DNA from 2 places in the Oceanobacillus picturae genome. Region 1 is predicted to be linked to the other one. Evidence: a T-box and tRNA genes for the amino acid it is inferred to sense, from the RefSeq annotation. Region 1 holds a T-box; the other holds one or more tRNA genes.
What was found. The T-box of region 1 lies ahead of BN988_RS00835 (valine--tRNA ligase). A T-box ahead of a tRNA ligase gene usually reads a tRNA of that ligase, here a tRNA-Val.
Positions count from the first base shown of each region.

Region 2: it has a tRNA-Val gene. The T-box ahead of BN988_RS00835 (valine--tRNA ligase) is inferred to sense a tRNA for this amino acid. The anticodon was not compared.

Region 1 is NZ_CCAX010000001.1:165,101-169,532, reverse strand. Features, by position in the region: gene BN988_RS00835 (valine--tRNA ligase) at 1-1,576, opposite strand, end outside; T-box leader at 1,743-1,981, opposite strand; gene BN988_RS00830 (hypothetical protein) at 2,119-2,307, shown strand; gene BN988_RS00825 (phosphotransferase) at 2,304-3,317, opposite strand; gene spoVID (stage VI sporulation protein D) at 3,399-4,432, opposite strand, start outside.
Region 2 is NZ_CCAX010000002.1:15,837-20,268, forward strand. Features, by position in the region: gene BN988_RS11125 (YwaF family protein) at 1-549, opposite strand, end outside; gene fabI (enoyl-ACP reductase FabI) at 623-1,399, opposite strand; tRNA gene BN988_RS11135 (tRNA-Glu) at 1,730-1,804, shown strand; tRNA gene BN988_RS11140 (tRNA-Val) at 1,821-1,895, shown strand; tRNA gene BN988_RS11145 (tRNA-Thr) at 1,899-1,974, shown strand; tRNA gene BN988_RS11150 (tRNA-Lys) at 1,996-2,068, shown strand; gene BN988_RS11155 (hydroxymethylglutaryl-CoA reductase, degradative) at 2,314-3,597, shown strand; gene mvk (mevalonate kinase) at 3,594-4,432, shown strand, end outside.

The DNA.
Region 1 (4,432 bases):
GGCCTTCTGCATCGCGTATTAATCCATGAATTAATACGTCATTAAAAGGTTTAACGTCGGTGAATTCCTTCGATTGGAAGATCATTCGTGCAACCCAGAAAAAGATAATGTCATATCCAGTCACCAATACACCTGTTGGGAAATATCGTTTGAAATCGTCTGAATCTGTATCTGGCCAGCCCATTGTAGAAAATGGCCACAATGCAGAAGAGAACCATGTATCAAGTACATCCTCATCCTGTACCCAGTTTTCACTGTCTTCCGGAGCTTCTTTGCCAACATACAATTCATTTGTTTCTTTATGATACCAAGCAGGAATCCGATGGCCCCACCATAACTGTCGAGAGATACACCAGTCTCGAATATTATCCATCCAGTTTAGATAGGTGCGTTCAAATCGATCTGGTACAAAATTGACTTTATCTTCTGTTTGTTGCATTTCCACTGCAGCATCTGCCAGTGGTTGCATATCTACAAACCATTGTGTAGACAAGTAAGGCTCTACAACCGCTCCACTTCTTTCCGAATGTCCTACTTGATGAATATGATCTTCTATTTTAAATAGCACGCCCATATCCTCAAGATCCTTCACAATCTGCTTACGGCAATCAAAACGATCTAAACCTTCGTATTTCCCAGCCTTTTCATTCATTGTTCCATCCTCATTCATGACAAGGACTCTTTCCAGATTGTGTCGATTTCCAATTTCAAAATCATTCGGATCATGTGCGGGAGTTATTTTAACAGCTCCTGAACCAAATTCTCTATCTACATAATCATCGGCAACAATTTCTATTTCCCGACCAGTAATTGGTAAGATAACTCTCTTACCAATTAAATGGCTATAACGCTCGTCTTTCGGATGTACGGCAACTGCTGTATCACCAAGCATCGTTTCAGGTCGAGTGGTGGCTATTTCGATATACTCATCACTATCCTTAATTGGATAACGTAAGTGATAAAATTTCCCCTGTACTTCCTCGTAAATAACCTCAATGTCTGAAAGTGCGGTTTTGGTTTTCGGGTCCCAGTTAATAATATACTCGCCACGATAAATCCAGCCCTTTTCATACAGTTTAACGAACACTTCTTTAACTGCCTCTGACAATCCATTATCAAGCGTAAAGCGTTCACGAGAATAATCTAATCCTAAGCCTAATTTTTCCCACTGTGAACGAATAAAATCTGCATATTCGGATTTCCATTCCCAAGCAGTTTCGAGAAATTTCTCTCTACCTAGCTCATAGCGGTTCGTTCCTTGTTCCTTTAGCTTCGCTTCTACTTTAGCCTGAGTAGCGATGCCAGCATGGTCCATACCAGGAAGCCATAGTACATCATATCCTTGCATTCGCTTCATTCTTGAGATCGTATCCTGCATGGTCGTATCCCATGCATGGCCAAGGTGGAGTCTTCCTGTTACGTTAGGTGGCGGAATTACAATAGAATAGGCCTCTTTCTTAGAATCCTTCCCTTCTGCTTCAAAGTACTTTCCATCTAACCAAAATTGATACCTGTTTTCTTCTACTTCCTGCGGGTTATACTTTGCAGACAGTGCTTGTTTTTCTTGTTCACTCATATCTTAATCCTCCTTTTTCCATTTAGAAAAAATAGCAATCGCTAGTCGGTTAACGAATCTGTACGTCTTTCTTATACTTGGTACTTTTAATTTTTACCTACGTCGTCACTTCTCCCTAGCTAAAAATTTTATACTTTTTAACGTAAAAAAAACCTTTTCATCCTATAGAAAGGACGAAAAAGTTCTATTTTCCGTGGTACCACCTTTGTTTACAGGTCACATACAGACCTGTACACTTCATTAATTGATAACGGTTTGTAACCGGCATTCTCCTACTAACGTAAGCGTTCAAAGATGCAGCATCAGGAGCGACCTTCCAGAACACGCTCAGCCGGGAAACTTTCACCATCTGTTTCCCTCTCTTTAGACAGCTCATTCTGTACTCTTCTCCATCATCACTATTATAATATCTAGATACATTTTATAGTTAAGCTGTATTTACGTCAACTATTATTTAGCAGGGTTGCACAATCACCCTATGTTTATACATAGTATATTAAAACACACACAAAAAGTGAAGGGGTAGAAAGGAGAAGATTATAATGGCCCGTTATTACCGATATAAACTCCCACCATGGGCAAGAAACTGCTTGTTTATAGCCGAAAAGGTCACATTACCTATCCTGATATTTCAGTTAGTCCGCACATTATTTTTTCCGACTACATTTGATGTTTTTTTACTTGGTTTAATCGTTGGGGTCTTTATAGCTTTTTATTTGGAGTGGATTTAGCTATCTAGATCATCAAAATTTATTATTTCATGCTCCTTTTCCACATAATCAGACCATTGCAGGCCAAAAGTTAGCTGTCTGTATGCACGTTGTAATTGTCTCGTTCTCGCTAACATTGTTTGATTTGAAGGGTCTTCAAGATATTCTTGAACTAACCGAAAATAGGAAGATGGGTGCAGTAAATGGATGGTCAAAAGCTGTAACTCTTTTTCAGTTAGTTCATTTTCCTTTATGTAAGAATGAAATTCCTCTGTATAGGCAGTTATTGGGGCATCATAATCAAGCGTTTCGGAACGATAAAAACGCACTAAATCCATTGTAGCATTCTCATATCGAGCTTGTTCCCAATTAATAAGCTGGGCACTGTTGTGATGCACTATATGATCTCTGCTTAACTGCCCATGACAAAAACTACTATTCCAGGTTACTTGCTCATCGTTGGACACATAAACAAGTTGGTCCAGGCGTTTATTCAAAACCTGAAACACCATGTCAATATCGCGAAACTGTGAGCATACCAATAATTCAAATGGAGACATATAGTGGTTTCGCTCAAAACGATCAACCGTTCTGTTTAATTCATTAAAAAGTGTTTCACAAGCCTGCTTGTATGTACCAAATTCACGAACGAAAGTGTCTTTTTCAATTTGTTTAGTCTGTTTCGTTTTTGCATGCACAGCACCAAGGTTGCTATAAAAATCGGCAATGTTTCGTTCCGTGCCTCTACCGTTATCATGGTCGACCCATGGACTAAGATAATAAAAGCTTCCGAGATGCTCCTGATATAGTTGACCATTTCTTGTCATATATACTGGCAAAATAGCATGTAGCTGATGATACTCAGCCAATTTAAATGACTTTTCCCAATTTACGATCGTACTGGAAGACAGCTTGCTTTCTTTTAGTGCATAGTTGCGGTTTCCATCGCTTATCTTCCACAAACGTTTCGTAATCTTTTCTATAGACAATGGGTATACAGAATAAGACTGCAATATATTTTCGGCTTCCATTCTAGCTCACCACCTTAGAGGAATTGTTATTCCTAAATAAGTACTACCCCTTGTTTTTAATCAAGGGGCAGTGAATTAAATTTATCTCTTCTTTGGAATGTATAACAGTTGTCCTTCTGACACTTCAAATTCGTCATCGAGCTGGTTTTGCTTGATAAGTTGTAGTGTTGTAACCTGATAGCGCTCTGCAATAGATTCGATTGTATCCCTTTCTTGCACGATACAAAGACGCATCTTTGTATATTTTTCCTCCTCACTATCACGGAACATGTCTGATAGGTAGCTAACATCTTGAACAGGGTCTTCACGGTTTTCTGAACTATCCTGTACGTCATACTCTACCGTGGATTCTTCCCAATCTTCTTCGTTTTCTTCTACATCTAATATCTCAGATTCACTTTCACTACTACTTTCTTCTGATGCAGATTTGTTAAAAAACTCACTAAAGGACTTCGTTTCTTTATATTTCCATCTGCCTTCTTCTGGTTCTTCTTTAATACCATCATCCAACTCTTTTTTAAGCTCTGGAATTTCAGGAGGAGAAAACGGAAAGGCTTTAACCTCTTCTGATGGCTCTTCTTTTTCTTTTAACTCAAACTCGAAATCCAATTTTTCTCTATCTATTAGAGATTCGTCATCTTGTATTTCGCTTTCTTCGCTTTCTTCCCTTTCTTCATTGCCTATTGCATCTGGCTGCTCATCCTCTTCTAGCGTCTTAGATGAAAGATGTGGTTGTTCCGTGTCATCTCTTAATTCTTGCTCTGCGTTCGCTACCTCTTCCACGTTTGCTTGGTCTATTTCATTTCTCGGTGTTTCCTTTATTTCACTTATCCCATATATCTCAATGGTAGAATATAGCTTAAGACTACTTTCATCTGGAATCTCGTAATCAAAGGAATCGATATAGACTGAAACGTCATTAAGATTGTGTACGCGATAAGTAGGTACAGAAATTTCCACTGGGAAACGGTGGGTAAATTCAACTCTACCATCTGGGTATTCTTCGACTTTTTCAACAAAACGTTTTGCTTGATAGTCTTCTAGCTCAATCGTATCTTCTTTCTGAGAAGCAACCTTCTGATATTCCCCTTTTAACTCAATAACTCCACGTATTG
Region 2 (4,432 bases), on a different contig from region 1:
AAAGCCTATAAATACAGCGTAGATGAGTAGTAAACCATAGCTTTTAAGCATAGAGCTGTACTTTAAAGAGATTGAACTTGTGAGAATTAAAAACAGGCTCGCCCAAGATATGGCTATGTGATGCAAAAAGAATTTCCAGAAACGGAAATGTGGAAAATCATAAGGTAACTCCGGTGTAATTAACGCTAGTAGGGCTGGAATAAAACCGATATAGAAAGTTAAAGTGGCAAGCTTTTTGTTCTGAAGTAAAAGAGATATGGCTGCCGTAATACTGGCAATACCGCATAGATGCAAGGGAATATATTCACTTAAGACCCAGATTCCACTAGTTGCTGACCAGACTTGATAGCTAACCTCTGACGTTACTAATAGAATGAAAAGGAACCATTTTATCATGGTATAAATACGGCCATAGATAGATCGTGTTTTTAATGTGCTAAAAAGAATAAGTAGTATAAAGCCTATTAAATAAATAAGTAACATAATGAGATGAGATGTATGGAATGAAACAAATGTGTTTCCTTCAACAGAAAAGAACGCATCATACATATAACATTCCCCCTAAAATAAAAGACGCTTTTTGCAAAATGATATGCAAAGAAGCGTCTTCTGTTCTATCATATTATCCTCCGATAATATGATATCCGGAATCTACGTGCATGACTTCTCCAGTAACCCCTCTAGCCAGGTCACTTAGGAAGAATAAAGTAGCGTCTCCAACCTGATCCTGATCTACATTTCTGCGTAGTGGAGCTTTTTCTTCGATAATACCAAGTTTTTCGTTAAAGCCGCCGACACCTTTTGCAGATAAAGTCCTAATTGGACCAGCTGAAATGGCATTAACACGGATTCCATACTTCCCAACGTCTTCTGCTAAGTAACGCATGCTTGCTTCTAAGGAAGCTTTGGCAACGCCCATCACGTTGTAGTTTTGAATTACTCTTTCTGCTCCAAGATAGGTCTGTGTAACAATACTACCACCTTCAGTCATAAGTGGTTTAGCAGCTTTTGTCACAGCGGCTAAAGAAAATGCACTAATTTCCTGTGCTAGTAAGAAACCCTCGCGTGATGTATCAGCATACTCGCCTTTTAGTTCCTCACGCTTGGCGAACGCTACGGAATGAACCACGCCGTGAATGACGCCAACTTTCTCCTTTATCTCATCAAATGCATCTGTAATACTTTCATCACTTGCAACATCGCATGATACAATTAATCTTGGCTCTATATCATTTTTCTCTAATAACTTTGTTAGTTTTTGATAAGAACGTTCCTGTCTGTTTGTGAAAATCAGGTTTGCTCCTGCGTTATGTAATGACTTTGTTATTCCCCAGGCAATACTTCGTTCGCTTGCAACACCCATGACGACTACATTCTTGCCTTGCATTAAATTAGACATGAAAAATACCTCCATTATAATGATCTTCTATATTATAACCTAATTGAATTACAATTAGAAAGTATGTTGAGTAACTCTAGCGGTTAAAAACAAGATAGTAATTTAGAACGTTTTGTTGGAAATGGACTAAAGACCACTAGCATTCTGCTAAATATGTCAGGTGGAACGTTGTTGTTTCAACATATTTTGAAGCAAATGAAAAAAAGATAAAAAAATTGTATTTTCCTCTTTACAAAGTGTAAAGAAAAAGCTATAATAAAATTCGTTGGTTTGAGAGATATGTAACAAATTGTCGATTTACTTTCAAATCATGATCTCATTAATTCCTATGGCCCGTTGGTCAAGCGGTTAAGACACCGCCCTTTCACGGCGGTAACACGGGTTCGAATCCCGTACGGGTCACCAAATTTTAACCCATGCTGGAGGATTAGCTCAGCTGGGAGAGCACCTGCCTTACAAGCAGGAGGTCGCGGTTCGATCCCTGCATCCTCCACCATTTGCCGGCCTAGCTCAACTGGTAGAGCAACTGACTTGTAATCAGTAGGTTGGGGGTTCAAGTCCTCTGGCCGGCACCACTATTCACTTCAAGTGTGTACGAGCCATTAGCTCAGTTGGTAGAGCATCTGACTTTTAATCAGAGGGTCGAAGGTTCGAATCCTTCATGGCTCATCATTTTAATTAACGTTAGTGTACAACATGAATATGGTAATTGTAGATAAACAGGGTCGTTTTTATTGATAAACAACCTTGTTTATTTGCATTTTAGCCCTTTTTTTTACATAATAGTTACAGTGATTTTATTTAAGGAAATATAGATGCCAAACGTGTTATAATAAATTAGATTTAAGACTTTATTAACAAAATTGATACGAAGTTTATATATATAATTATTGTATACAAAAGGATGAAGACGTATGAAAACTTCCCGGATCCCAGGCTTCTACAATAAGACAGTTACAGAACGCAGAGAATTATTGCAAGATGCCCAACACCTTTCTGCGAATGACTCAGCAACTTTCAATGAACCGCTCTCTACTGAAACTGCAGATAAAATGATTGAAAATGTGATTGGAACATACCCTCTTCCTTTAGGAGTAGGATTGAACTTCTTAATAAATGGGAAAGAATATGTAGTACCAATGGCTATTGAAGAACCATCTGTGGTTGCGTCAGCCAGTTATATTGCTAAGATCGTTCGAGAAGCCGGGGGATTCACTACGGAAGCCACGGAAAGAGTAATGATCGGGCAAATTCAAGTAGTGGGTGCTCCTGATTTGGATGCTGCTAAGGCGTCCATACTAGCGGAAAAGGACTCACTTATTGAGGATGCTAACGCTGCTTATCCAAGCCTGGTTGCTAGAGGCGGGGGAGCTGAGGATCTGGAAGTAAGGATCTTAAACGAGGCGTCTGATTCGGCTTATGGTAAAATGCTCGTCGTGCATCTGTATGTAAATACATGTGACGCGATGGGTGCGAATATAATTAATACTATGGTGGAGTCATTAGCACCTACTGTCGAGTCGTTAACAAATGGGAAGGTTTACTTGAGAATTCTTTCTAATTATGCAGATAGATGTCTTGCGCGGGCGCGCTGTGTCATTCCTGCCAACTTACTTCAATCAGGTGACTTTTCCGGAGAAGAAGTACGAGATGGTGTCGTACATGCGTACGAGTTTGCAGCTTCGGACCCTTATCGTGCGGTTACGCATAATAAAGGAATTATGAACGGAATTGACCCTATCGTAATTGCTACTGGTAATGATTGGCGTGCAGTTGAGGCTGGGGCACATGCCTATGCAGCAAGAACAGGACAATATAGCTCCATGACTACATGGTCTACGGACAGTAAGGGAAACCTAGTTGGTGAACTAGAATTGCCTATGTCAGTCGGAACTGTAGGCGGCGCTATACGTGTGCATCCTATTGCTAAGGTAGCGCAAGATATTTTGAACGTTGAATCCGCGCAAGAATTGGCTCAGGTCATTGTTGCTGTTGGATTAGCGCAAAACCTTGGAGCGCTTAAAGCGTTAGTAACAGATGGTATTCAAAAAGGACATATGGCATTACATTCTCGCTCTGTTGCAATAGCGGCAGGGGCTTCTGGGGAGATGATTGATATCGTTGCAGGAAAGTTAGTGGAACTAAACGAAATCCGTGTCGGAAAAGCTAAAGAATTGGTGGAACAAATTAAAAAATGAGTGCAGAAAAAGCTACAACTACAGAACAAACAGCTATAGGAATAGCTCATAGTAAACTGATTCTAATTGGGGAGCATGCAGTTGTACACGGACAACCCGCTATCGCTATCCCGTTTCCTTTGGTAGGTGTAGAATCTATAGTAGAACACGAGCCAGGGCCGGTCGTGATTGATAGCACGTTTTATCATGGACCCTTGGATTTAGCTCCTGAATCCTTGCAAGGGATTGCCAGTTGTATTAGTGGAACCCTTGAATACCTTGAAATGCCGGAAGCGGATCTGCTAATTCGGATTAAATCCTCGGTACCTCCTGGAAAAGGGCTTGGTTCTAGTGCTTCTGTCGCGATCTCTGTTATTCGATCATTATTTGCGTATGCAAGTATTGATCACACAGATGAGGAGCTTCTTAAGCTTGCAAACATTGCAGAAACGTTTGCGCACGGAGCGCCTAGTGGAATTGATACGTTAACAATAACTTCTGAATTACCTGTATGGTATGAAAAGGATAACCCTACGGAATTTATTGAGTTAAATGATGATTTTCATTTCGTTGTTGCCGATTCAGGCAGCATTGGAGATACAAGAATGGCAGTTGAATCTGTAGCGCATTTACTTCGCGTAGCTCCACGTAAAATCCAGCGGAAGCTTGACCGCATCGGAGAGTTAACCCATCAGGCTAAGGATGCGCTGGAGAAAAGAGGGAAGCATTTGCTTGGACAAATGCTGAACGAGGCACAGAAAGAGTTAGAAGCCTTGGGAGTTAGTACGACAGGATTAAACAAGCTTATTGAATTTGCACGTGAAGAAGGTGCTCTTGGAGCGAAGTTAACAGGCGG